3 regions of the Streptomyces sp. NPDC052042 genome follow, and region 3 is predicted to be linked to each of the others. Evidence: riboswitches for the same ligand, from Rfam matches in the RefSeq annotation. Region 3 holds a riboswitch; each other region holds the start of a gene.
The links. Region 3 has a riboswitch for cobalamin ahead of metE (5-methyltetrahydropteroyltriglutamate--homocysteine S-methyltransferase). Riboswitches for the same ligand answer to the same signal wherever they lie in the genome.
Positions count from the first base shown of each region.

Region 1 (7,639 bases), on a different contig from region 3:
GGGGCGCCGGCCTGGTGCGCCGGGTGGTCACGGCCTTGCGAGCGGTGGCGAGGGGTCGTGGGCGGACAAGTCGGAGCCTGGAGTCGCGCGGGGTACGGGACGTCACGAAGAGCAGTCTTGCCCCTGACGGCCCGAAAGCCCAAACGGAACCCGAATTCGCGGTGGACGGCATGGGGGACGGGGTCGGGAACCAATCGCCCCATCCCGCGCATCGGCTCACATGAGGGGCGTGAGGAAGCGGCGCAGGGTCTCCTCGTAGTGGGTCGGATCGGCGTTCCACATCGCCCCATGCGGAGCCTGCGGAACGGTGCGCAGGGCGATCAGTTCCGGGCGGCGGGCGGCGAGGTCGCGGGACGGCTGCCAGGGGGCCAGGGTGTCGTCCGGTCCGTGGAAGATCAGCGTCGGGGCGCGCAGGGACGACGCGAGGGAGCCGTCCAGGAGGCGGGCGCCCTGCAGTCCGGTCTGTCCCTGGGCGGCGCGGACGGCGAGCGGCAGCAGGGCGGCCGGGACGCCCCGGGCGGTGGCCAGGGCGCGGAGCGTGGCCGCCCAGTCCAGTACCGGGGAGTCGAGCACAAGGCCGCTGATCCGGTCCCGGAGCGCGGAGCCGACGGCCGCGTGCAGCGCCATGGAGGCGCCGGTGGACCAGCCGTGCAGGATGACCTTCTCCGCCCCGTACCGGACGGCGAAGCGGATCGCGGCGTCCAGGTCGCGCCATTCGGACTCGCCGAGGTGGGCGAGGCCGTCCGGGGAGCGCGGGGCGCCGGGGTCCCCGCGGTAGGCCAGATCGAGGACGGGCAGGCGCAGGTCGTACAGGAACCCCATCAGGTTCATGGGGTGTTCCCGGGTGGTGCCGAGACCGTGCACGGTGATGACCCAGGTGTCGCGGGGACCGGGCACGAACCAGGCCGGCAGGGTTCCGAGTTCGCCGGGAATCTCGACCTCCTCGTGGTCGAGGCCGAGCGCCGAGGAGGGGTTCCCGCTGTGCAGCTGGGGCGTGATCCGGACCTTGACACCGGTCTCCAGGGTGCCCCGGTCGACGCGTTCCAGCCTGCGGACGACGGTGTCGGGGGCGTGGTGGGCGTGCTCGACCACCGGGCCGACGACGGCGTGCAGGCCGTCGCCCACCAGTCCGTACGTACCGGGCCGCAGGGAGGTGAGGGAGCGGGTGAGGGTGACCCGGCCGGCTGCCGTGGCGTGCACGGTGAGCCCCCGGTCCGCGGGGAGCGGCCGTCCCGACGGCGCCCTGAGAGCGGCGTCGCCGGCGTACCGGCCGGCCGCGACCGCCGCCGCACCGAGGCCGAGGATCGTGGTGACGGCTGCTGCCGTGACTGTTGCCGGGCGCACCGCTCCAGTCTGGTGGGGCGGCTCACCCCCTTGCCACCCGGACGGGGCCGTCCGGGTGACGGCGGGAGGGCGGAACGGACCGGACAGTGGCGCGTCAGGGACCGAACGGCCCGTGGGCGAGATCCGGACGTCCCGCCCCGCGGTACGGCGGGGGCGGGTGGAAACGGAACGGGCCGCCCACCGGCGGCGGAGCGGGGTCAGCGCGGTTGCCCGTACCCCTTCAATGCCTCCCGTACGTCGTCCAGCTGGGCCGGGGAGAGCAGGTTCGGGGAGCGTCCGGGCACGGAACTCGCGGCGAGCCGGAGCCGGCAGAGCCATTCGAGCTGGGCGGTCCGGTCGTACGCCTCGTCCAGGGTGGTGCCGTGGGTGACGGTGCCGTGGTTCTGGAGCAGGCAGCCGGTGCGGTCGCGCAGTGCGTCGAGCATGTTCACGGCCAGCTCGTCGGTTCCGTAACGCGCGTAGGCCGCGACCCGCACCGGCCCGCCGAGCACGGCGGCGGCGTAGTGGATCGGCGGGACCTCGGGGACCAGGGTGACCAGGATCGTGTCGCCGACCCTGGCCGAGACGTTGCCCGACGTGCCGACGACGAGCCCGTCGGCCGCCGTCCTGTGGGCGGTGGCGACGACTCCCGCCCACGCCCGTTCGATCGCGTCCCGCTGGTGATCGCTCACGCGGCGATCCTGTCGGCCCGCCGGGGCGTGCGTACACAGGGCCGAGCCGAGGAATCACGGACAGTGACGTCGGGGCGCGAGGGGGCTACGGGGCGGCCGGAACGCGCCTTTGGGAGCGCTTTGCCGCGACACCGTGACGCCCCATCCAGTTCATCTCCTGTTCACCAACGTTGCTTACCGTCCACCTGCCAATGCCGTCGAACGATTGCCTGGGTAAATGGAACACATCACGCTGCTCCTCGCGATAGTGATCGCGACAGCTCTAGTGTTCGACTTCACGAACGGTTTCCATGACACCGCCAACGCGATGGCAACCACCATCTCCACCGGCGCACTCAGACCGAAGACCGCGGTGGCCATGTCCGCCGTTCTCAATCTCGTCGGTGCGTTCCTGTCCGTGGAGGTCGCCAAGACGATCTCCGGCGGGATCATCAACGAGGACGGTCTGCGGACGGAGGTCATCTTCGCGGCGCTCGTCGGCGCCATCCTGTGGAATCTGCTGACGTGGCTGGTCGGCCTGCCGTCCAGTTCCTCGCACGCCCTGTTCGGCGGTCTGATAGGCGCCGCGGTCATGTCGGTCGGCTGGTCGTCGGTCAACGGCGGCACGGTCGTCACCAAGGTGCTGATCCCCGCGATCGCCGCCCCGATCGTCGCCGGTCTGGCGGCGCTGCTGGCCACCCGGCTGACGTACCGGATCGGCAGGAACATCCGCGACGAGGCCCAGGAGAAGACCGCCGCCAAGGGCTACCGCGCCGGTCAGATCGCCTCGGCCGGGCTGGTCTCCCTCGCCCACGGCACCAACGACGCGCAGAAGACCATGGGCATCATCACCCTGGCCCTGATCACGAGCGGTGTGCTGCGCCCCGGCGCCAACCCTCCGGTCTGGGTCATCGTGTCCGCCGGTGCGGCCATCGCGCTCGGCACCTACCTGGGCGGCTGGCGGATCATCCGCACCATGGGCACCGGCCTCACCGACCTCCGCCCGCCTCAGGGTTTCGCCGCCCAGACCAGTGCGGCCACGGTCATCCTGGCCTCCTCGCACCTCGGTTTCTCCCTCTCCACCACCCAGTCCTGCTCCGGCGCCGTGATGGGCGCGGGGCTCGGCCGCCAGGGCGGCGTGGTCCGCTGGTCCACCGCCACCCGGATGTTCGTCGCCTGGGGACTGACGCTGCCCGCCGCGGGCCTGGTCGGCGCGGGTGCCGAGTTCCTGACCAAGCAGGGCACCTGGGGCATCGTCCTCGTCGCCGCGCTGCTGGTCGCGGGCTCCGGCTCGATCTGGCTGGTGTCGCGGCGCAAGCCGGTCGGCCACGACGACGTCGCCCCGCCGCAGAGCGCCGCCGAGCCCGCGGGCGTCGTCACCACGGCCATCGCCGCCGTCAGCCCGCCGCCCACCCTCGCGGCCACCGCCTCGACGCAGGACCTCATGACCGTCATCCCGGCCGCACCCGTGCCCCCGGCCCCGGCGGTCACCGCCCAGGACCCGGCGCGCCCCGCCACCGTCTAGTGCCGTGACCGGCAGGGTTCACCGGCCACAGCCCGAGCGGCCTTCCCTCGTACCGGCCTCGCCGATCGCGCGGACCGTCCGCAGACCGTCTAAGGAATCAGCATGAAAATCGACTGGGCAGCCCTCGGCTCCGTCTTCGGTGTGTCCCTCGTCGTCACCGTCGCGCTGGTGGGTCTCTTCACCCTGGGCATCATCGGGCTCGCCAAGCAGCCGGCGGCGGAGGGCGGTTCGGGAGGCTCCGGCGCGTCACGGCCGCTGGCGCGTGCGGGCGCATACGCCTGCTTCGCGCTGTGCGCCGCGGCGGTCGCGTACGGGATCTATCTGATCGTCGTCTGAGCCCCGCCTCCTCCCCTTTCCGCGCTCCTCCGACGGGCCGGACGCATGCCGTGCGTCCGGCCCGTCGTGGTGCGCCGGTGCGGTTGTGGGCCTCAGCACATTGCGCCGCCGCAGGTCAACGGCAAGTTGACGGGCCTTCGCGGAGCGTGGTGGACTGCCGGAGCCATTTACGGCGACAGCAGAGGAAGCCGGTGCGAATCCGGCGCGGTCCCGCCACTGTCACCGGGGAGCGGTCCCCCACACCGGGAAGTCACGGCACGCGCGAGCGAGCTGGAAGGCCGGGGGAAGCCGCGGATCCGGGAGCCAGGAGACTCTCGTCGCCGGTCACGTCGAACCAGGGCGCGGACCCTGAGTGAGGACATGTCGCCATGCCTGGCAGCCGTGCGTCGATCGCTGTGACGCTCTCACCGAGAGCCTCCCGTACGAAGGTCCTTCGAGGCACCGCGGCCGGTTGAGCCATGCGTGCCGATCGCGTGTTCGCGTACGGCGCCACGGCCGGTCTGATCGGCGATCTGCTGCTCGGTGACCCCCGCAGGGGGCACCCGGTCGCCGCCTTCGGGCGGGCCGCAGCGGCCGTCGAGCGCCGTCTGTGGCGCGACCACCGCGGGTGGGGCGCGCTGCACACCCTCGTCTGCGCCGGAGGCGCCGCGGGGGGCGCGGCGCTGCTCTCCCGTGCCGTACGGCGTCACCCCGCCGCCTCCATCGCGCTGACCGTGGCCGCCACCTGGTCCGTGGTCGGTGGCACGTCGCTGGGACGGGAGGCGCGGGCCATCGGCGGCGCCCTGGAGGCGCGGGACGTCGCGCTCGCCCGGGAACGGCTGCCGCATCTGTGCGGGCGCGACCCGCACTCCCTCGACGGGCCGCAGATCGCCCGCGCCGTGGTGGAGTCCGTGGCCGAGAACACCTCGGACGCCGTGGTCGGCGCCCTGGTGTGGGGGGCGCTGGCCGGTGTGCCCGGGCTCGTCGGCTTCCGGGCGGTCAACACCCTGGACGCGATGGTCGGCCACAGGTCGCTCCGCCACCGCCGCTACGGCTGGGCCTCCGCCCGCCTCGACGACCTCGTGGGCTGGCCGGGCGCCCGGCTCACCGCGCTGCTCGCGGTGGCCGCCGGCGGCCGTCCGCGCGACGCCGTGCGGGCGTGGCGGGCCGACGCCACGAAGCACCCGAGCCCCAACGCGGGCCCGGTGGAGGCGTCGTTCGCGGGCGCGTTGGGCGTGCGGCTGGGCGGCACGCTGGCGTACGGCGGCCGGGTCGAGCACCGCCCCGTCCTCAACGGGGCGGACGGCCGGGCGGTGGAGACCGCGGACATCGAGCGCGCGGTGCGGCTGTCGCGCCGGGTGGGTCTGCTGGCCCTCGGCGTGTGCGTGGCCGGACGGCTGGGCGCGGGCCTCGTGGTGCGCCGTGTCGCGGGCGAGCGGCTCGCGGGCGCGTCGAGCGCCGTCGCGTCGGCCGCGGGCACGGGGAGCGCCGTCGCGTCGGCCGCGGGCGCACGGGCCGCGCGGCTCGCGTTCACGGGACGCCTGATCGCAGGACGGAGACGGACATGAGCGGCGGACTCCTGGTCGCCGGAACCACCTCGGACGCCGGCAAGAGCGTCGTCACGGCGGGCATCTGCCGCTGGCTCGCGCGCCGGGGCGTGAAGGTGGCGCCCTTCAAGGCGCAGAACATGTCGCTGAACTCCTACGTCACCCGTGAGGGTGCCGAGATCGGCCGCGCCCAGGCCATGCAGGCGGCGGCCGCCCGGGTGGAGCCGACGGCGCTGATGAACCCGGTGCTGCTCAAGCCCGGCGGGGACCGCTCCAGCCAGGTCGTCCTGATGGGCAGGCCGGTGGGCGAGATGAGCGCGCGCGGCTACCACGGCGGACGGCAGGAGGCGCTGTTCGGCACGGTCGTGGACTGCCTGGACCGGCTGCGGAGCACGTACGACGCGGTGATCTGCGAAGGGGCGGGCAGCCCGGCCGAGATCAATCTGCGGCGCACGGACATCGTGAACATGGGCATCGCCCGAGCGGCGCGCTTCCCGGTGGTGGTGGTCGGCGACATCGACCGCGGCGGCGTCTTCGCCTCGTTCTTCGGTACGACGGCGCTGCTCTCCGCCGAGGACCAGTCGCTGGTCGCGGGCTATCTCGTGAACAAGTTCCGCGGCGATGTGTCGCTGCTGGAGCCGGGGCTGGAGATGCTGCGCGAGGTCACCGGCCGCCCGACGTACGGGGTGCTGCCCTTCGCGCACGGTCTCGGCATCGACGAGGAGGACGGGCTGCGGGTCTCGCTGCGCGGCGCCGTACGCGAGTCGGCCGTGGCCCCGCCGCACGGCGAGGACGTGCTGCGCGTCGCGGTGTGTGCCGTTCCGCTGATGTCGAACTTCACCGACGTGGACGCGCTGGCCGCCGAACCGGGCGTCGTCGTCCGCTTCGTGGACCGCGCCGAGGAGCTCACCGACGCCGATCTGGTCGTCGTGCCGGGCACCCGGGGCACCGTCGGGGCACTCGCCTGGCTGCGCGAGCGCGGGCTCGCCGACGCCCTGGCCCGGCGCGCCGCCGAGGGCCGGCCGGTACTCGGGATCTGCGGCGGCTACCAGGTGCTCGGCGAGCACATCGAGGACGAGGTCGAATCCCGGGCCGGGCACGTCGACGGGCTCGGACTGCTGCCGCTGCGCGTCCGGTTCGACCGCGAGAAGACCCTCGCCCGGCCCGTCGGGGAGGCGCTGGGCGCGCCGGTCGAGGGGTACGAGATCCACCACGGCGTCGCGGACGTGCGCGGTGGTGAGCCGTTCTTCACCGACGGCCGGGGCCGCGCCCTGGACGGCTGCCGGGCCGGCGCCGTGTGGGGCACCCACTGGCACGGCTCGCTGGAGAGCGACACGTTCCGCCGCCGTTTCCTGGCCGAGGTCGCCCGCGCCGCCGGGCGCCGCTTCGTCCCCGCCCCCGACACCTGTTTCGCCGAGCTGCGCGAGGAGCAGCTCGACCGGCTCGGCGACCTGATCGAAGAGCACGCAGACACCGACGCGCTGCTCCGGCTCATCGAGTCGGGCGCGCCGTCGGAACTTCCCTTCATCGCCCCCGGAGCACCTGGAGCACGCGTATGAACGCCCCCACGAGCACCGTGCTGTTGCTGTCGACCGCCGACACGGACCTGCTGGCCGCCCGCGCCTCCGGCGCGCCCTACCGGATCGGCAACCCCACCCGCATCGACGTCCACGAGGAGTTGCCCGCGCTGATCGAGGGCTCCTCCGTCGCCGTCGTCCGGCTGCTCGGCGGCAAGCGCGCCTGGGAGGACGGCCTGGCCGTGCTCAGGGCATCCGGTGTCCCGACCGTGCTGCTGGGCGGTGAGGCGGTGCCGGACGCGGAGCTGATGGCGGAGTCGTCCGTGCCCGCCGGGGTCGTCGCGGAGTCGCTGCGCTACCTGGTGGAGGGCGGTCCGGCCAACCTCGTGGAGCTGGCCCGCTTCCTCTCCGACACGGTGCTGCTGACCGGTCACGGCTTCGCCGAGCCGCAGCGGATGCCGGAGTGGGGCGTGCGCGGCGACCGGGGGTTCACCGAGGGCCGCCCGACCGTCGGGGTGCTGTTCTACCGGGCGCACGAACTGTCCGGGAACACCTCGTTCGTGGATGTGCTGTGCGACGCGATCGAGGCGCGCGGCGCCAACGCCCTGCCGGTGTACTGCGGTTCGCTGCGCGGCGCGGACGCCGGTCTGTACGAGCTGCTGGGCCGGGCCGACGCCCTGGTCGCCACCGTCCTGGCGGCGGGCGGCACGCGCGCCTCGGACGCCTCCGCCGGGGGCGACG
Region 1 is NZ_JBIUBU010000001.1:53,159-60,797, forward strand. It holds gene ACIHCL_RS00255 (hypothetical protein) at 1-31, opposite strand, end outside; gene ACIHCL_RS00260 (alpha/beta hydrolase) at 217-1,344, opposite strand; gene ACIHCL_RS00265 (class II aldolase/adducin family protein) at 1,542-2,015, opposite strand; gene ACIHCL_RS00270 (anion permease) at 2,233-3,519, shown strand; gene ACIHCL_RS00275 (hypothetical protein) at 3,622-3,855, shown strand; cobalamin riboswitch at 4,036-4,169, shown strand; gene ACIHCL_RS00280 (cobalamin biosynthesis protein) at 4,314-5,402, shown strand; gene ACIHCL_RS00285 (cobyric acid synthase) at 5,399-6,940, shown strand; gene cobN (cobaltochelatase subunit CobN) at 6,937-7,639, shown strand, end outside.
Region 1: another riboswitch for cobalamin. It lies ahead of ACIHCL_RS00280 (cobalamin biosynthesis protein); the one in region 3 lies ahead of metE (5-methyltetrahydropteroyltriglutamate--homocysteine S-methyltransferase).

Region 2 (7,639 bases), on a different contig from region 3:
ACGCGACTTCGGACGGCGGCCCCCCGGCTTCTCCCCGTGCCGCCCCGGCACGGCGGCCCGCGCCGGGAGCGGTCGGCGTCCGCCGACCTCAGGAGCAGGCCATGCCCCGTACTCGAACCACCCGGCGTCTCGCGCTCACGATGCCGGTGACCCTCGGCGCGTTCGCCCTCACCGTCCTGCCCGCATCGGCGACCTCCACCCCGGCACAGCTCGCCGCGGCGAAGACGAACGGCGTCGCCTATCTGAAAACCCTTCAGGCGGCGGACGGTTCGTACGCCGGATCCGGTCTCTCCAACGAGTGGGCGTTCAGCGCCTTCGCTGCCGCCGGTACGGCCGTCGTCGACGTGGCCCCAGGTGGTGACACCACGAAGAACGCACGCACCGTCTACCGCAACCTGCTCGCCACGTCCGGCTGGCCGTCGGCCGCTCCGGTCGTCACCGACTACGAGCGCGGCACCCTCAACGCGTACGCCGCGGGCGTCGACCCGGCCAGAGTCTCCGCCTCCCGCAATCTCATAGCCGACATCTACGGCTACTGGCAGACCGCGGAACCCGGCTACTTCGGCCCGCCCTCGAACTTCAACGGCACCGTCTTCGCCGCTCTGGCCCTCGGCGGCGCGCGGACCCAGGCCGGCGGAGCCCGCGTCCCCCAGACTCTGACCGACGCGCTCGTCGTCAAGCTCCGCGCCAACCAGCACAACGACGGCGGCTGGACCTACCAGAAGGTCGAGGGCGACCCCGCCGCCCTCAACACGGCCAGTGACATCGACATGACGGGCGCCGCCCTCGCCGCACTGTGCACCTCGGGCGTGCCGAACACCGACACCGGCGTCGTCAAGGCGAAGAACTTCCTCAAGGGCAAGCTGATCGCCACCACCGGTGCCTTCAACTCCCTCTACGGCGTGAACACCAGCTCCAACGGCTGGGCGGTCGCCGGCCTCAACGCCTGCGGCATCGACCCGCAGTCCGCCGACTTCACCACGGTCAATGACAAGACTCCGATCGACTTCCTCATTGCCAACCAGTACAACCCGGGCGGCGGGTTCAAGTACAAGCCCAGCGACAGCGCCCCCTCCGCCTACGCCTCCATCGATGCTCTCCGGGCCGTCGTCGGCGGCGGCTTCACGAGCGCACCGGCCGTCCCGGTCACCCCTGGCGCCCCCCAGTGGGTCGCGCAGAGCGCCTTCACCGTCGGCACGGCCACCAAGTTGGCCCTTACCGTCGATGACGGAACGGGCAACCTCAAGGTCTGCTCGGTCTCCTTCACGCCCACCGGGACCACGACCACCCTCGGGGCCGTCCTCGACGCGGCGACCAACGCGGCCACGCCGTCCGGCTGCGTCACGGGCGTCAGCCCTTCGTCCGGCAGCGGCACCGTGACCGCCGTCAACGGCAAGGCCAACAGCGGGTCCCAGACCTGGAAGGTGAGCGTCGACGGATCGGCGTTCGCGGGAGCGACCCGAGAGAAGCCGATCAACGTCGGCGACACCATCGCGCTGCGCTGGGGCGCGTGACCTGCGGCGGGCCGACCGCCTCCTGCCGCCGCGTCGCTCCGGTCCGCCGACGGACCGGAGCGACGCGGCGCCTCAAGACGACCCAGGAGCCCGGAGGCCACGTCTTCGCGGTGTTTCGGGACACGGTCCGGCCGTCGCGGACCACCCGGGGCACGCAACGGGCCTTTCCGGGGAGACGCCGATTCGACGCGGTCAGGGAGCCTGGTGGACTTACTAGGACGTCCAACTATATGGTCCCGGTACAAGGCCCGCGGTGCAGGGAAGCCGGTGTGAATCCGGCACGGTCCCGCCACTGTGACCGGGGAGCGTGCGTTCCAGCAGCAGGAGCCACTGGCGGAGGGATCCGCCGGGAAGGCCGGGACGCGGGCAGTGATCCGGGAGTCAGGATACCGGCCGCGGGTTGTTCCGTGTTTTCCACGAGGATGGAGCAGACACGCATGGCACCGGCCCGTATCCATGGTCCAGGCGATCCGGCGGAGAGACCGCGCCCGGAACGGCGCGATTAGCGCCGCTCCTGGCACTAGTGCCGTGACCGGCAGTAGTCCTTCGACGGCCCCGTGCCCTCGCGTCCCACGGCAGGCTCCCGCGCGCCCGCACCCGACCGGTGCCGGTGCGCCGCCTCGCCGTGCCGTCCCTGGATCTCACCTGACGAGAGCAGGCTTCCATGGTCCGTGAACTGACACATTTCATCGGCGGCAAGCACACCGCCGGCACGTCCGGGCGGTTCTCCGACGTGTACGACCCCAACACCGGAGACATCCGGGCCCGCGTCCCCCTCGCGGCAGAGGACGAGGTACGCGCGGCCATCGCCGACGCAGTCGAGGCCCAGGCGGCCTGGGCCGAGTGGAACCCGCAGCGCCGCGCCCGCGTGCTGCTGCGCTTCCTCCAACTCGTGGAGGAGGAGAAGGACGGCCTCGCCCGGCTGCTGTCCTGCGAGCACGGCAAGACCGTCGCCGACGCGCACGGGGACATCCAGCGCGGCCTGGAGGTGGTCGAGTTCGCCGCAGGGGTGCCCCACCTCATCAAGGGCGAGTTCACCGACAACGCCGGCACCGGAATCGACGTGCACTCACTGCGATCCCCACTGGGCGTCGTCGCCGGCATCACCCCCTTCAACTTCCCCGCGATGATTCCGCTCTGGCAGGCCGCACCCGCACTGGCCTGCGGCAACGCCTTCGTCCTCAAGCCGTCCGAGCGCGACCCGTCCGTGCCGCTGCGGCTCGCCGAGCTCTTCCTGGAGGCCGGCCTTCCGCCCGGCGTCCTCAACGTCGTCAACGGCGACAAGGAGGCCGTCGACACCCTGCTGGAGGACCCGCGCGTCCAGGCCCTCGGCTTCGTCGGCTCCACCCCGATCGCCGCGCACATCTACGCCGCGGCCGCCGCCCACGGCAAGCGCGCCCAGTGCTTCGGCGGCGCCAAGAACCACATGATCGTCATGCCCGACGCCGACCTCGACCAGGCCGTGGAGGCGCTCATCGGCGCCGGTTACGGCTCCGCCGGCGAGCGCTGCATGGCGATCTCCGTCGCCGTCCCCGTCGGCGAGGAGACCGCCGACGCCCTCGTCGCCGCGCTCAAGGAGCGCATCGCCACCCTCCGCATCGGCCGCTCCGACGACCCGGACGCGGACTTCGGCCCGCTGGTCAGCCGGGACGCCGTGCAGCGGGTGCGCCGCTACGTGGACATCGGCGTCACGGAGGGAGCCGAACTCGTCGTCGACGGACGGGACTTCACCCTCGCCGGGCACGAGGACGGCTTCTTCACCGGCGCCTCCCTCTTCGACCGGGTCACCCCCGCCATGCGCGTCTACCGCGAAGAGATCTTCGGCCCCGTACTCTCGGTGGTCCGCGCCGCCGACTACGAGGAAGCGCTACGGCTGCCCAGCGAGCACCCGTACGGCAACGGCGTCGCGATCTTCACACGCGACGGCGACACCGCACGCGACTTCGCCCGCCGCGTCAACACCGGCATGATCGGCGTCAACGTGCCCATCCCGGTGCCCGTCGCCTATCACACCTTCGGCGGCTGGAAGCGTTCCGGCTTCGGCGACCTGAACCAGCACGGACCGGACTCCATCCGCTTCTACACCCGCACCAAGACCGTCACTTCGCGCTGGCCCTCCGGGATCAAGGAGAACGCGAGCTTCACCATGCCCACGATGGGGTGAACACCATGACCACGAGCACCCTGACCGAGGACCAGCTGGCCCTCGCCGAGGTAACCCTCGACTTCGCCCAGGAACACCTCGCCCCGCACGCCGTCGACTGGGACCAGGAGAAGCACTTTCCGGCCGACGTCCTGCGCCACGCCGCCGATCTCGGACTCGCCGGCGTCTACGTCCGCGAGGAACACGGCGGCTCCGGCCTCACCCGCGCGGACGGAGTGGTCGTCTTCGAGGTCCTCGCCACCGGCTGCCCCTCCATCGCCGGCTACCTCTCCATCCACAACATGGTCGGCTGGATGATCGACCACTACGGGAGCCCCGCCCAGCGCGCCCGCTGGCTGCCCACCCTGTGCACCGCCGAGTCCCTGGGCAGCTACTGCCTCACCGAACCCGGGGCCGGCTCCGACGCCGCCGCCCTGCGCACCCGCGCCGAGCGCGACGGTGACACCTATGTCCTCACCGGCGTCAAACAGTTCATCTCCGGAGCAGGCACATCCGATGTCTACCTCGTGATGGCGCGAACCGGGGGAGACGGGCCGGACGGCATTTCCGCCTTCGTCGTCGAGCGCGACGACCCCGGCCTGTCGTTCGGCGTGAACGAGCGGAAGATGGGCTGGAACGCCCAGCCCACCCGCCAGGTGATCCTCGACGGCGTCCGGCTGCCCGCGGACCGCAGGCTGGGCGCCGAGGGAGACGGCTTCCGCATCGCCATGAGCGGGCTCAACGGCGGCCGGCTCGGCATCGCCGCCTGCTCCCTCGGCGGCGCCCGCAGCGCCCTGGACCGCAGCCTGACCCACCTCGCCGACCGGGAGGCGTTCGGGCAGCGTCTGCTCGACGCCCCGGCGTTGCGCTTCCGTCTCGCCGACATGGCGACCGAACTGACGGCCGCGCGCGCCCTGGTCCAGCAGGCCGCCCAGGCACTCGACCGCGGTGACCCACAGGCGCCGTACCTGTGCGCGATGGCCAAGCGGTTCGCCACCGACACCGGGTACGCGGTCGCCGACCGCGCCCTGCAACTCCACGGCGGCTACGGCTACCTCAGCGAGTACGGCATCGAGAAGATCGTCCGCGACCTTCGGGTCCACCAGATCCTGGAAGGAACCAACGAGATCATGCGCGTCATCGTGGCCCGCGGCCTGACGGAGGCGTTCGGATGACCGCCACCCGGGAACCCGTCCTGCTGCACCGCACCGGACGGGCCGCGCACATCACCCTCAACCGGCCGAGGGCGCTGAACGCGCTGTCGCACGAGATGGTGCTGTGCATCGCCGAAGCCCTGACCGAATGGGAGCACGACCCGGCCGTCGAAACCGTGGTCATCACCGGTGCCGGGGACCGCGGCCTGTGCGCGGGCGGAGACATCCGGACCATCCATGACGACGCCCGCACCGGCGACGGCACCGCCTCGGCCGCCTTCTGGCGCGACGAGTACCGCCTCAACGCCCGCATCGCCCGCTACCCGAAGCCCTATGTCGCCCTCATGGACGGCATCGTCATGGGCGGCGGCGTCGGTGTCTCCGCGCACGGCAGCGTCCGCATCGTCACCGAACGGTCCCGGATCGCCATGCCGGAGACCGGTATCGGCTTCGTCCCCGACGTCGGCGGCACCTATCTGCTCGCCCTCGCACCCGGCGAACTGGGCACCCATCTCGCGCTGACCGGAGCGCCGATCAGCGCCGCGGACGCGCTGTTGTGCGGGCTCGCCGACCACTACGTACCGTCGGACGAGCTCCCTCGGCTCGTCGCCGACCTCGCCGATCTGCCCGTGCACGAGGCGCTCACCCGGCACACGCGCCCGGCTCCCGAGGGTGAACTCGCCGACCGCCGGGAATGGATCGACGCCTGCTACGCCGCCGACACGGTCGAGGAGATCGTCCAACGGCTGCTCGCGCACGGCGGCACGGCCGCGAGCGAGACGGCCCGGACCCTGCTCACCAAATCGCCCACCGCCCTGAAGGTCACCCTGGAGGCCCTTCGCCGCGCGCGCGGGCTCGGACCGCTCGAAGCGGTCCTGGACCAGGAGTACCGCGTCTCCTGCGCCGTCCTTGCCACCGACGACCTGGTGGAAGGCATCCGCGCCCAGGTCATCGACAAGGACCGCGACCCGCGCTGGTCCCCGGGCACCCTCGCCGAGGTCACCGACGCCGACGTGGAGCGCTTCTTCACCCCGCTCGGCGAGCGCGAACTCGGGCTCGCCACACCCGACACCACCCAGGAGGTGGCCTGGTGAGCCGTACCGTCGCGTTCATCGGACTCGGACACATGGGCGGCCCCATGGCCGCCAACCTCGTCAAGGCCGGCCACCGGGTGCGCGGCTACGACCTCGTGGTCACGCCCGGCCCGGGTCTGGAGCCCGCCGCCTCCGCCGCGGACGCCGTCGCGGACGCGGACGCGGACGTCGTGATCAGCATGCTGCCCGCCGGCCGCCATGTCCTCGGGCTCTACGACGAGATCCTTCCCGCCGCTCGCCCGGGCACCCTCTTCGTCGACTGCTCCACCATCGACGTCGCCGATGCCCGCACCGCCCATGAGCGTGCCGCCGCGGCCGGGATGCGGGCCCTGGACGCCCCGGTCTCCGGCGGTGTCGTCGGCGCCGAGGCCGCCGGCCTCACCTTCATGGCCGGTGGGGGAGAGGAGGAGTTCGCCGAGGCGCTTCCCCTGCTGGAGGTGATGGGCAGGAAGGCGGTCCACTGCGGTGGGGCCGGCGCAGGTCAGGCCGCCAAGATCTGCAACAACATGATCCTCGGCGTCTCCATGATCGCCGTCAGCGAGGCTTTCGTCCTCGGCGAGAGCCTCGGCCTGTCCCACCAGTCCCTGTACGACGTGGCCTCGGCGGCCTCGGGCCAGTGCTGGGCGCTCAGCGTCAACTGCCCGGTGCCCGGTCCGGTCCCGGCCAGCCCGGCCAATCGTGACTACCGGCCGGGCTTCGCCGCCTCCCTCATGGCCAAGGACCTGGGCCTGGCGGCGAACGCGGTCCGAGCCGCCGGAGTGAACGCCGAACTCGGCCTGCGGGCAGCCGAGTTGTATGCCGTCTACGCCGAACGGGTCGGAGCGGCGGAGGACTTCTCCGGCATCGTACGAACCATCCGGGACCAGAACGAGGAGCAGTCATGACCCTGGCCGATCACGAGACGATCCGCGTCGAGCGCAAGGGCCGTACCGCCCTGCTCACGCTCAACCGTCCGAAGGCCCTCAACGCGCTGAACCTCCAGGTCATGAACGAGGTCGTCGCCGCCACCGAGGCCCTGGACCGGGACCCGGACTGCGGCTGTGTGGTGATCACCGGGTCGGCGAAGGCGTTCGCGGCCGGCGCCGACATCAAGGAGATGCAGCCGCAGGGGTACATGGACATGTACCTCGCCGACTGGTTCGCGGCCTGGGACCGGCTGGGGCAGTTGCGCACCCCGACCGTGGCGGCGGTCGCCGGGTACGCGCTCGGCGGTGGCTGCGAGCTGGCCATGCTGTGCGACATCCTGCTCGCCGCCGACACCGCCGTCTTCGGCCAGCCCGAGATCAAACTCGGCGTGATCCCCGGCATCGGCGGCTCCCAGAGGCTGACGCGCGCCGTCGGCAAGGCCAAGGCCATGGAGATGTGCCTGACCGGACGCACCATGGACGCGGTCGAGGCCGAGCGCAGCGGGCTCGTCTCCCGTGTGGTGCCCGCCGACGAACTTCTCACCGAGGCCCTCGCGGTGGCCGAGACCGTGGCGGGCATGTCGCTGCCGGTCGCGATGATGGCCAAGGAGGCCGTCGGCCGGGCCTTCGAGACGACCCTCGTCGAAGGCGTTCGCTTCGAACGCCGCCTGTTCCACGCGGTATTCGCCACCGCGGACCAGAAGGAGGGCATGAGCGCCTTCGTCGACAAACGTCCCGCCGAATTCCGGCACCGCTGAACTCCTTGAGCCTCCCGCACACCGCGGGGTGATCGGTCCACACCTTCGTGGCCGGGCCGCCGTCCCGCACT
Region 2 is NZ_JBIUBU010000006.1:271,223-278,861, reverse strand. It holds gene ACIHCL_RS13985 (hypothetical protein) at 102-1,514, shown strand; cobalamin riboswitch at 1,729-1,927, shown strand; gene ACIHCL_RS13980 (CoA-acylating methylmalonate-semialdehyde dehydrogenase) at 2,179-3,678, shown strand; gene ACIHCL_RS13975 (acyl-CoA dehydrogenase family protein) at 3,684-4,832, shown strand; gene ACIHCL_RS13970 (enoyl-CoA hydratase/isomerase family protein) at 4,829-5,905, shown strand; gene mmsB (3-hydroxyisobutyrate dehydrogenase) at 5,902-6,789, shown strand; gene ACIHCL_RS13960 (enoyl-CoA hydratase) at 6,786-7,568, shown strand.
Region 2: another riboswitch for cobalamin. It lies ahead of ACIHCL_RS13980 (CoA-acylating methylmalonate-semialdehyde dehydrogenase); the one in region 3 lies ahead of metE (5-methyltetrahydropteroyltriglutamate--homocysteine S-methyltransferase).

Region 3 (7,639 bases):
GGTTGCGGCGGCCGAGGTCGAGCAGGACCTTGGCGACGCCCGGCAGTCGGGCGGCCAGGTCACCGAGGTCGTCGGCGGACACCCGGGCCTCGGCGATCTCGCCGGCAAGCGCCTCACGGAGGTCGGCCAGCAGGCGTGTGGTGTCGCGCTCGGAGAAAAACCCGGGATCCACACCGAACGCCTCGGTCAGCCGCAGCAGGACGGGCACGGTGAGGGGGCGCGAGTCGTGCTCCATCTGGTTCAGGTAGCTCGGAGAGATGCCCAAGACCCGGGCGAGATCCGCCTGGCTCATCCGACGCTCCTGGCGCAGCCTCCGCAGCCGCGCGCCCGCGTATGTCTTGCTCACCGAACCCCTCCTCCGCACCGTGATCCCACTCCGGTCAGCGTACGGGAGCGATCCATCCCTGAACCCTTCGCAAGATTGGCAAAAGGTGGCGGGAAGATTCGCACAGATTGGCACCGATCCCAGCTTGATGACACTCAGTGCCAGTGCCAAAGTCGTAGTGCGGCCCGCCGGATCAGGCGGTCACAGCCCGGAATCGGGGCACGATTTCCTCCCTGACGTCGGAGACCCCGGCAGTGGCAGCGATCTGCACCGGCAACATTGCTCAGCTCCACCTCCCGGTGACGGCGGGCCGCACCCTGAGCCATACGACACGCAGTGCCACCTCTGTTCATCCGGACGGCGGGATTGGCAGCCAGCACAGACCGAGGAGACGGTGACAGTCATGGCAGAAGCGAGCATCCAAGCGGCCGAGGAACTGACCCGCCGTTGGGACACCGATCCGCGCTGGCAGGGCATCGAGCGCACCTACACCGCCGAGGACGTCGTACGCCTGTCCGGCAGCGTGCGTGAGGAGCACACCCTGGCCCGGCGCGGCGCCGAACGGCTGTGGCGGCAGCTGCACGAGCAGAACTACATCCACGCGCTCGGCGCGCTCACCGGCGGCCAGGCGGTGCAGCAGGTGAAGGCCGGGCTCCAGGCCATCTACCTGTCCGGCTGGCAGGTCGCCGCCGACGCCAACCAGGCCGGCCACACCTACCCCGACCAGAGCCTGTACCCGGCCAACTCCGTCCCCCAGGTGGTCCGTCGGATCAACAACGCCCTGCTGCGGGCCGACCAGATCGCCACCGCGGAGGGCGCCGGTGACACGACCGACTGGCTCGCGCCGATCGTCGCGGACGCGGAGGCCGGCTTCGGCGGCCCGCTGAACGCCTTCGAGCTGACCAAGGCGATGATCGCCGCCGGTGCCGCAGGCATCCACTACGAGGACCAGCTCGCCTCCGAGAAGAAGTGCGGCCACCTCGGCGGCAAGGTCCTGGTACCGACCTCGCAGCACATCCGCACCCTGAACGCGGCCCGTCTCGCCGCCGACCTCGCCGACGTGCCCACGGTGATCATCGCCCGCACCGACGCCCTCGCCGCCAATCTGCTCACCACCGACGTCGATGAGCGCGACGCCGAATTCGTCACCGGGGAACGCACCGCGGAGGGCTTCTACCGGGTCCGCAACGGCATGGCGCCGGTCATCGCGCGCGGCCTCGCCTACGCCCCCTACGCCGACCTGATCTGGGTGGAGACCGGTACCCCGGACCTGGCGCAGGCCCGCGAGTTCGCCGAGGCGATCCACGCGCAGTACCCGGACCAGATGCTGGCCTACAACTGCTCGCCGTCCTTCAACTGGAAGGCAGCGCTGGACGACGACCAGATCGCCAAGTTCCAGCGCGAGCTGGGCGCGATGGGCTACCGCTTCCAGTTCATCACCCTGGCCGGGTTCCACTCGCTCAACCACGGCATGTTCGACCTCGCCCGGGGCTACGCCGAGCACGGCATGACCGCCTACGTCGACCTCCAGGAGAGGGAGTTCGCCGCGCAGGCACAGGGCTTCACCGCCATCAAGCACCAGCGCGAGGTCGGCACCGGCTACTTCGACCTCGTCTCCACGGCCGTCAACCCCGCCTCCTCCACCACCGCCCTGACTGGGTCCACGGAGGAAGAGCAGTTCCACTAGTGCCGCGGCAGGCGACGTTTGCCCGTCAAGGAGCGCGTCCGGTGCGTGCTCTCGGTGTGCCGGCCGGAAACCCTCGTACTGGACGTACCCGGGTTTTCGGCCGGTGCAGCGAGAGGGCGTGCCGGGCGTCGCGACGGGGCGAACGTTGCCTGATGCGGCACTAGGCCACCGAGCCGGACGCCCCTCCGCCGGCCGACCCCGGCCGGCGGAGGGGACGAACAGTCTCCGTCCCCTCCGCTCCCACCTCTCAGGAGAGCCCGATGACCACCACCGCACTCACCCAGCAGGTCCGTGTCCTCGCCGCGCCCCGTCACCGGCACGACGAGATCCTCACCCCCGCCGCCCTGGACTTCCTCGGCCGCCTCGTCGAGGCGTTCGAGTCGCGTCGGCGGGACCTGATGAAGGAACGCCGCCGGCAGGTCCTGCGACTGGCGGCGGGCTCGCCCCTCGACTTCCCCATGGTCACCGCCGCGGTCCGGGCCGACGACGGCTGGCGGGTGGCGCCGCCCGCGCCCGGTCTGACCGACCGGCGGGTGGAGATCACCGGGCCACCGGACCGCCGTATGGCCGTCAACGCACTCAACTCCGGCGCCCGGGTGTGGATGGCGGACTTCGAGGACGCCACCGCGCCCCTGTGGGACAACATCATCGGCGGACAGCTCACTCTCCTGGACGCCATCGAGCGCCGGATCGACTTCACCACGCCCGAGGGCAAGGAGTACCGGCTCGGCGAACAGCTCGCCACCATCATGGTCCGACCGCGCGGCTGGCACTTGGACGAGGAGCACCTGGAGTTCGACGGCCGCCCGGTACCCGCCGCGCTCGTCGACTTCGGGCTGTACTTCTTCCACTGCGCGCAGCGGCAGATCGACGCCGGGTACGGCCCGTACTTCTACCTGCCGAAGCTGGAGAACCGGTACGAGGCCCGGCTGTGGAACGACGTGTTCGTCCTCGCCCAGGAGCTGCTCGGCATCCCGCGCGGCACGATCCGCGCCACCGTGCTCATCGAGACGATCACCGCCGCGTTCGAGATGGAGGAGATCCTCTACGAACTGCGCGAGCACAGCGCCGGACTGAACGCCGGCCGCTGGGACTACCTCTTCAGCATGATCAAGACCTTCGGGCACCGCAGCGACTTCCTGCTGCCCGACCGCGCCAAGGTGACGATGACCGCGCCCTTCATGCGGGCCTACACCGAACTCCTCGTCCGCACCTGCCACAAGCGCGGCGCCCACGCCATCGGCGGCATGGCCGCACAGGTCCCCGGCAAGGACCCGGCCGCGAACGAGGCCGCGTTCGCCAAGGTCCGGCTGGACAAGGAGCGGGAGGCCGAGGACGGCTTCGACGGCTCCTGGGTCGCCCATCCGGCACTCGTCCCCGTCTGCCGTGAGGTGTTCGACGGTGTCCTCGGTGAACGGCCCCACCAACTCGACCGCACCCGCGACGACGTCGAGGTCACCCCGGCCGACCTGCTGTCCGTGCGCCGCATCAGCGGCCCGCCCACCCCTGACGGCGTGCGCACCAACATCGCCGTCGCGCTGCGGTACTACGCTGCCTGGCTACGGGGGCAGGGCGCGGGTGCCATCGACGGGCTGATGGAGGACGCGGCCACCGCCGAGATCGCCCGTGTGCAGATCTGGCAGTGGCTGCGGCACCGGGTGATCGACCGCGAGACAGTGATGGGGCTGCTCGCCGACGAGATCATGGTGCTCGGCGCCGAGCACCCGTTGTCGCCTGCCGAGGACATCCGCGCACTCTTCGAACGTACCGCGCTGACAGGCGAGTTGCCGCTGTTCTTCACCCCCGACGCCTACACCCGCCATCTCGTGCGCAGGCCGGAGGTACAGGCGTGAACGCGGCCATCACGCGCGTCGGCGTGGTCGGCGGCGGGCAGATGGGGGCGGGGATTGCCGAGGTGTGCGCGAGGGCCGGGCTGGACACCGTGGTCTGCGAGGTGGACGCGGTCGCCGCCCGCGTCGCGAGGGACCGGATCGCCGCCTCCCTGGACCGTGCCGTACGGCGCGGCAAGCTGAGCCGCGAGGCCGCCGACGGTGCTCACGCCCGGCTCGTCTTCTCCGGCAGCCTGGACGACCTGGGCGACCGGCAGCTCGTCGTCGAGGCCGTCATCGAGAATCCGGATGCCAAGACCGAGGTCTTCGCCGCCCTGGACAAGATCGTGGAAGATCCTGCGGCCGTCCTGGCCAGCAACACCTCTTCCCTGCCGATCATGCGGCTGGGCATGGCGACATCCCGCGCGGACCGGGTCGTGGGCCTGCACTTCTTCAACCCCGTCCCCGTCCTGCCGCTGGTCGAGGTGGTCACCTCGCTGCACACGTCGGCCGGGACGACAGCTCTGGTGGAGGACTTCGCGGCCCGCACGCTCGGCAAAACGGTCATCCGCTCCCAGGACCGGGCGGGCTTCGTCGTCAACGCCCTGCTCGTCCCCTACCTGCTCTCCGCCGTCAGGATGGCGGAGTCCGGGTTCGCCACGGCCACGGACATCGACGCGGGCATGGAACTGGGCTGCGCCCACCCGATGGGACCACTGAAGCTCGCCGATCTGATCGGCCTGGACACCGTCGCCTCGATCGCCGAGTCGCTCTACGACGAGTTCCGTGAACCCCTCTACGCGCCGCCGCCGCTGCTCCAGCGGATGGTGCAGGCGGGACTGCTCGGCCGGAAGACCGGCCAGGGGTTCCACACGTACGACCAGGGCTGAGGGCCTGGTACGACGCGGGCTGAGGGGCCCGCGACGCCGCAGGGGTGAAGGTCCCGCGCGGCGCGACCGAGAAAGGGCGGGAAGCGCAAGTGCGGCGCCTCCCGCCCCTTCACCGTGCCACCCGCCGCATGCCCTGTCCCGCCTTCCGGATGCCGGACGGCGCTCTTCCCTTCCTGGCACGACCCCGTAGGCTGACCGCAGCAGCTGGTTCGCCCCGTCCGCCAGGCGGGGTGTCGCAAGAGGGAACCCGGTGGGAATCCGGGACTGCCCCGCAGCGGTGAGCGGGAACGACCGCCGTCATACGCACTGGGTCCGACGTACCGGGCCTGGGAAGCGACGGCCAGTAGGTGTCCTCCGTGACGGAGGGCGTGCCCGTGAGTCCGAAGACCTGCCAACTGCCCGCGTGCGGACCATCCGTGCGCGGACATCCCGGTGACCTCGAGGGCGGGTCGGCGTACACACCAGACGGAACGACCGTGCTTTTGCCGCGCGGGGTCGTGGCCGTCCGGTTCGTCATTCCCTTCGCGCTCTCGTCCCGTCTCCGGGATCTCAGGGATTCATCTCGCGAAGGAGATCTCCGTGACAGCGAAGTCCGCAGCCGCGGCAGCACGGGCCACCGTGTACGGCTACCCCCGCCAGGGTCAGAACCGTGAACTGAAGAAGGCCATCGAGGGCTACTGGAAGGATCGCGTCACCGCCGACGCCCTCCGGGACACTGCCGCCGAACTGCGCCGCGCCAACTGGCAGCAGCTCGCCGACACCGGCATCCACGAAGTCCCGACCGGCGACTTCTCGTACTACGACCACGTCCTCGACACCACCGTCATGGTCGGTGCGATCCCCGAACGCCACCGCGCCGCCGTCGACGCCGACGCCCTGGACGGCTATTTCGCGATGGCCCGCGGTACCCAGGAGGTCGCTCCGCTGGAGATGACCAAGTGGTTCGACACCAACTACCACTACCTGGTCCCCGAACTGGGCCCCGACACCGTCTTCACGGCCGACTCCACCAAGCAGGTCGCCGAACTGAAGGAAGCCCTCGCCCAGGACCTCACCGCACGGCCCGTGCTGGTCGGCCCGGTCACCTACCTCCTGCTCGCCAAGCCCGCCCCCGGCGTACCCGCCGACTTCGAGCCGCTCACCCTCCTGGACCGGCTGCTCCCCGTGTACGCCGAAGTGATCGCCGACCTGCGCGCGGCCGGTGCCGAGTGGGTCCAGCTCGACGAGCCCGCCCTCGTGCAGGACCGCACCCCGGCCGAGCTGAACGCCGCCGAGCGCGCCTACCGCGAACTCGGCGCCCTCACCGACCGGCCCAGACTGCTCGTCGCCTCCTACTTCGACCGGCTCGGCGACGCCCTGCCGGTGCTGGCCAAGGCACCGGTGGACGGGCTGGCGCTGGACTTCACCGAGGCCGCCGCCGCCAACCTGGACGCCCTGGCCGCCGTCGGCGGACTGCCCGGCAAGCGCCTGATCGCCGGTGTCGTCAACGGCCGCAACATCTGGATCAACGACCTGCAGAAGTCGCTGTCCACCCTCGGCACCCTTCTCGGGCTCGCCGACCGGGTCGACGTCGCCGCCTCCTGCTCCCTGCTGCACGTGCCGCTGGACGCCACTGCCGAGCGGGACATCGACCCGCAGATCCTGCGCTGGCTGGCCTTCGCCAAGCAGAAGACCGCCGAGATCATCACTCTCACCAAGGGCCTCGCCCACGGCACCGGTTCGATCGCCGCCGAACTCGCCGCCAACCGGGCCGACCTCGCCTCCCGCGCAAACTCGCCGATCACGCATGACCCCGCCGTCCGGGCCCGCTCCGAGGCCGTGACGGCCGCCGACGCGCGCCGTTCCCAGCCGTACGCCGAGCGGGCAGCCGCCCAGCGCGCCCACCTCGGACTGCCGCTGCTGCCCACGACGACCATCGGCTCGTTCCCGCAGACCGGTGAACTGCGCACCGCCCGCGCCGACCTGCGCGCCGGGCGGATCGACACGGCCGGGTACGAGGAGCGCATCAGGGCGGAGATCCAGGAGGTCATCGCCTTCCAGGAGAAGGCCGGCATCGATGTCCTGGTGCACGGCGAGGCCGAACGCAACGACATGGTGCAGTACTTCGCCGAGCGGCTCACCGGCTACCTCGCCACGCAGCACGGCTGGGTCCAGTCCTACGGCACCCGGTACGTGCGTCCGCCGATCCTGGCCGGGGACATCTCGCGCCCCGAGCCGATGACGGTGCGCTGGACGTCGTACGCGCAGTCACTGAGCGACCGCCCGGTCAAGGGCATGCTCACCGGGCCGGTCACCATGCTCGCCTGGTCCTTCGTCCGCGACGACCAGCCCCTCGGCGACACCGCCCGCCAGGTCGCCCTCGCCCTGCGCGACGAGGTCACCGATCTGGAGGCGGCCGGCACCTCGGTCATCCAGGTCGACGAGCCCGCGCTGCGCGAGACGCTGCCGCTGCGGGCCGCCGACCACGCCGACTACCTGGCGTGGGCCACCGAAGCGTTCCGTCTGACGACGGGCGGTGTGCGGCCGGACACCCAGATCCACACGCACATGTGCTACGCCGAATTCGGTGACATCGTCCAGGCCATCGACGACCTCGACGCCGACGTCATCAGCCTGGAGGCCGCCCGCTCCCACATGCAGGTCGCCCACGAACTCGCCGCCCACGGCTACCCCCGCGAGGCCGGACCGGGCGTCTACGACATCCACTCCCCGCGCATCCCGAGCACCGACGAGGCAGCGGACCTCCTGCGCACCGGGCTGGAGGCCATCCCCGCCGAACGGCTGTGGGTCAATCCCGACTGCGGCCTGAAGACCCGCGGCTGGCCCGAGACCCGCGCCTCCCTGGAGAACCTCGTCGCCGCCGCCCGCACCGTCCGGAGTGAGCTGCCCGCCTCCTGACCGAGAAACC
Region 3 is NZ_JBIUBU010000005.1:154,757-162,395, reverse strand. It holds gene ACIHCL_RS11920 (short-chain fatty acyl-CoA regulator family protein) at 1-346, opposite strand, end outside; gene aceA (isocitrate lyase) at 729-2,012, shown strand; gene aceB (malate synthase A) at 2,273-3,865, shown strand; gene ACIHCL_RS11905 (3-hydroxybutyryl-CoA dehydrogenase) at 3,862-4,731, shown strand; cobalamin riboswitch at 4,920-5,142, shown strand; gene metE (5-methyltetrahydropteroyltriglutamate--homocysteine S-methyltransferase) at 5,311-7,629, shown strand.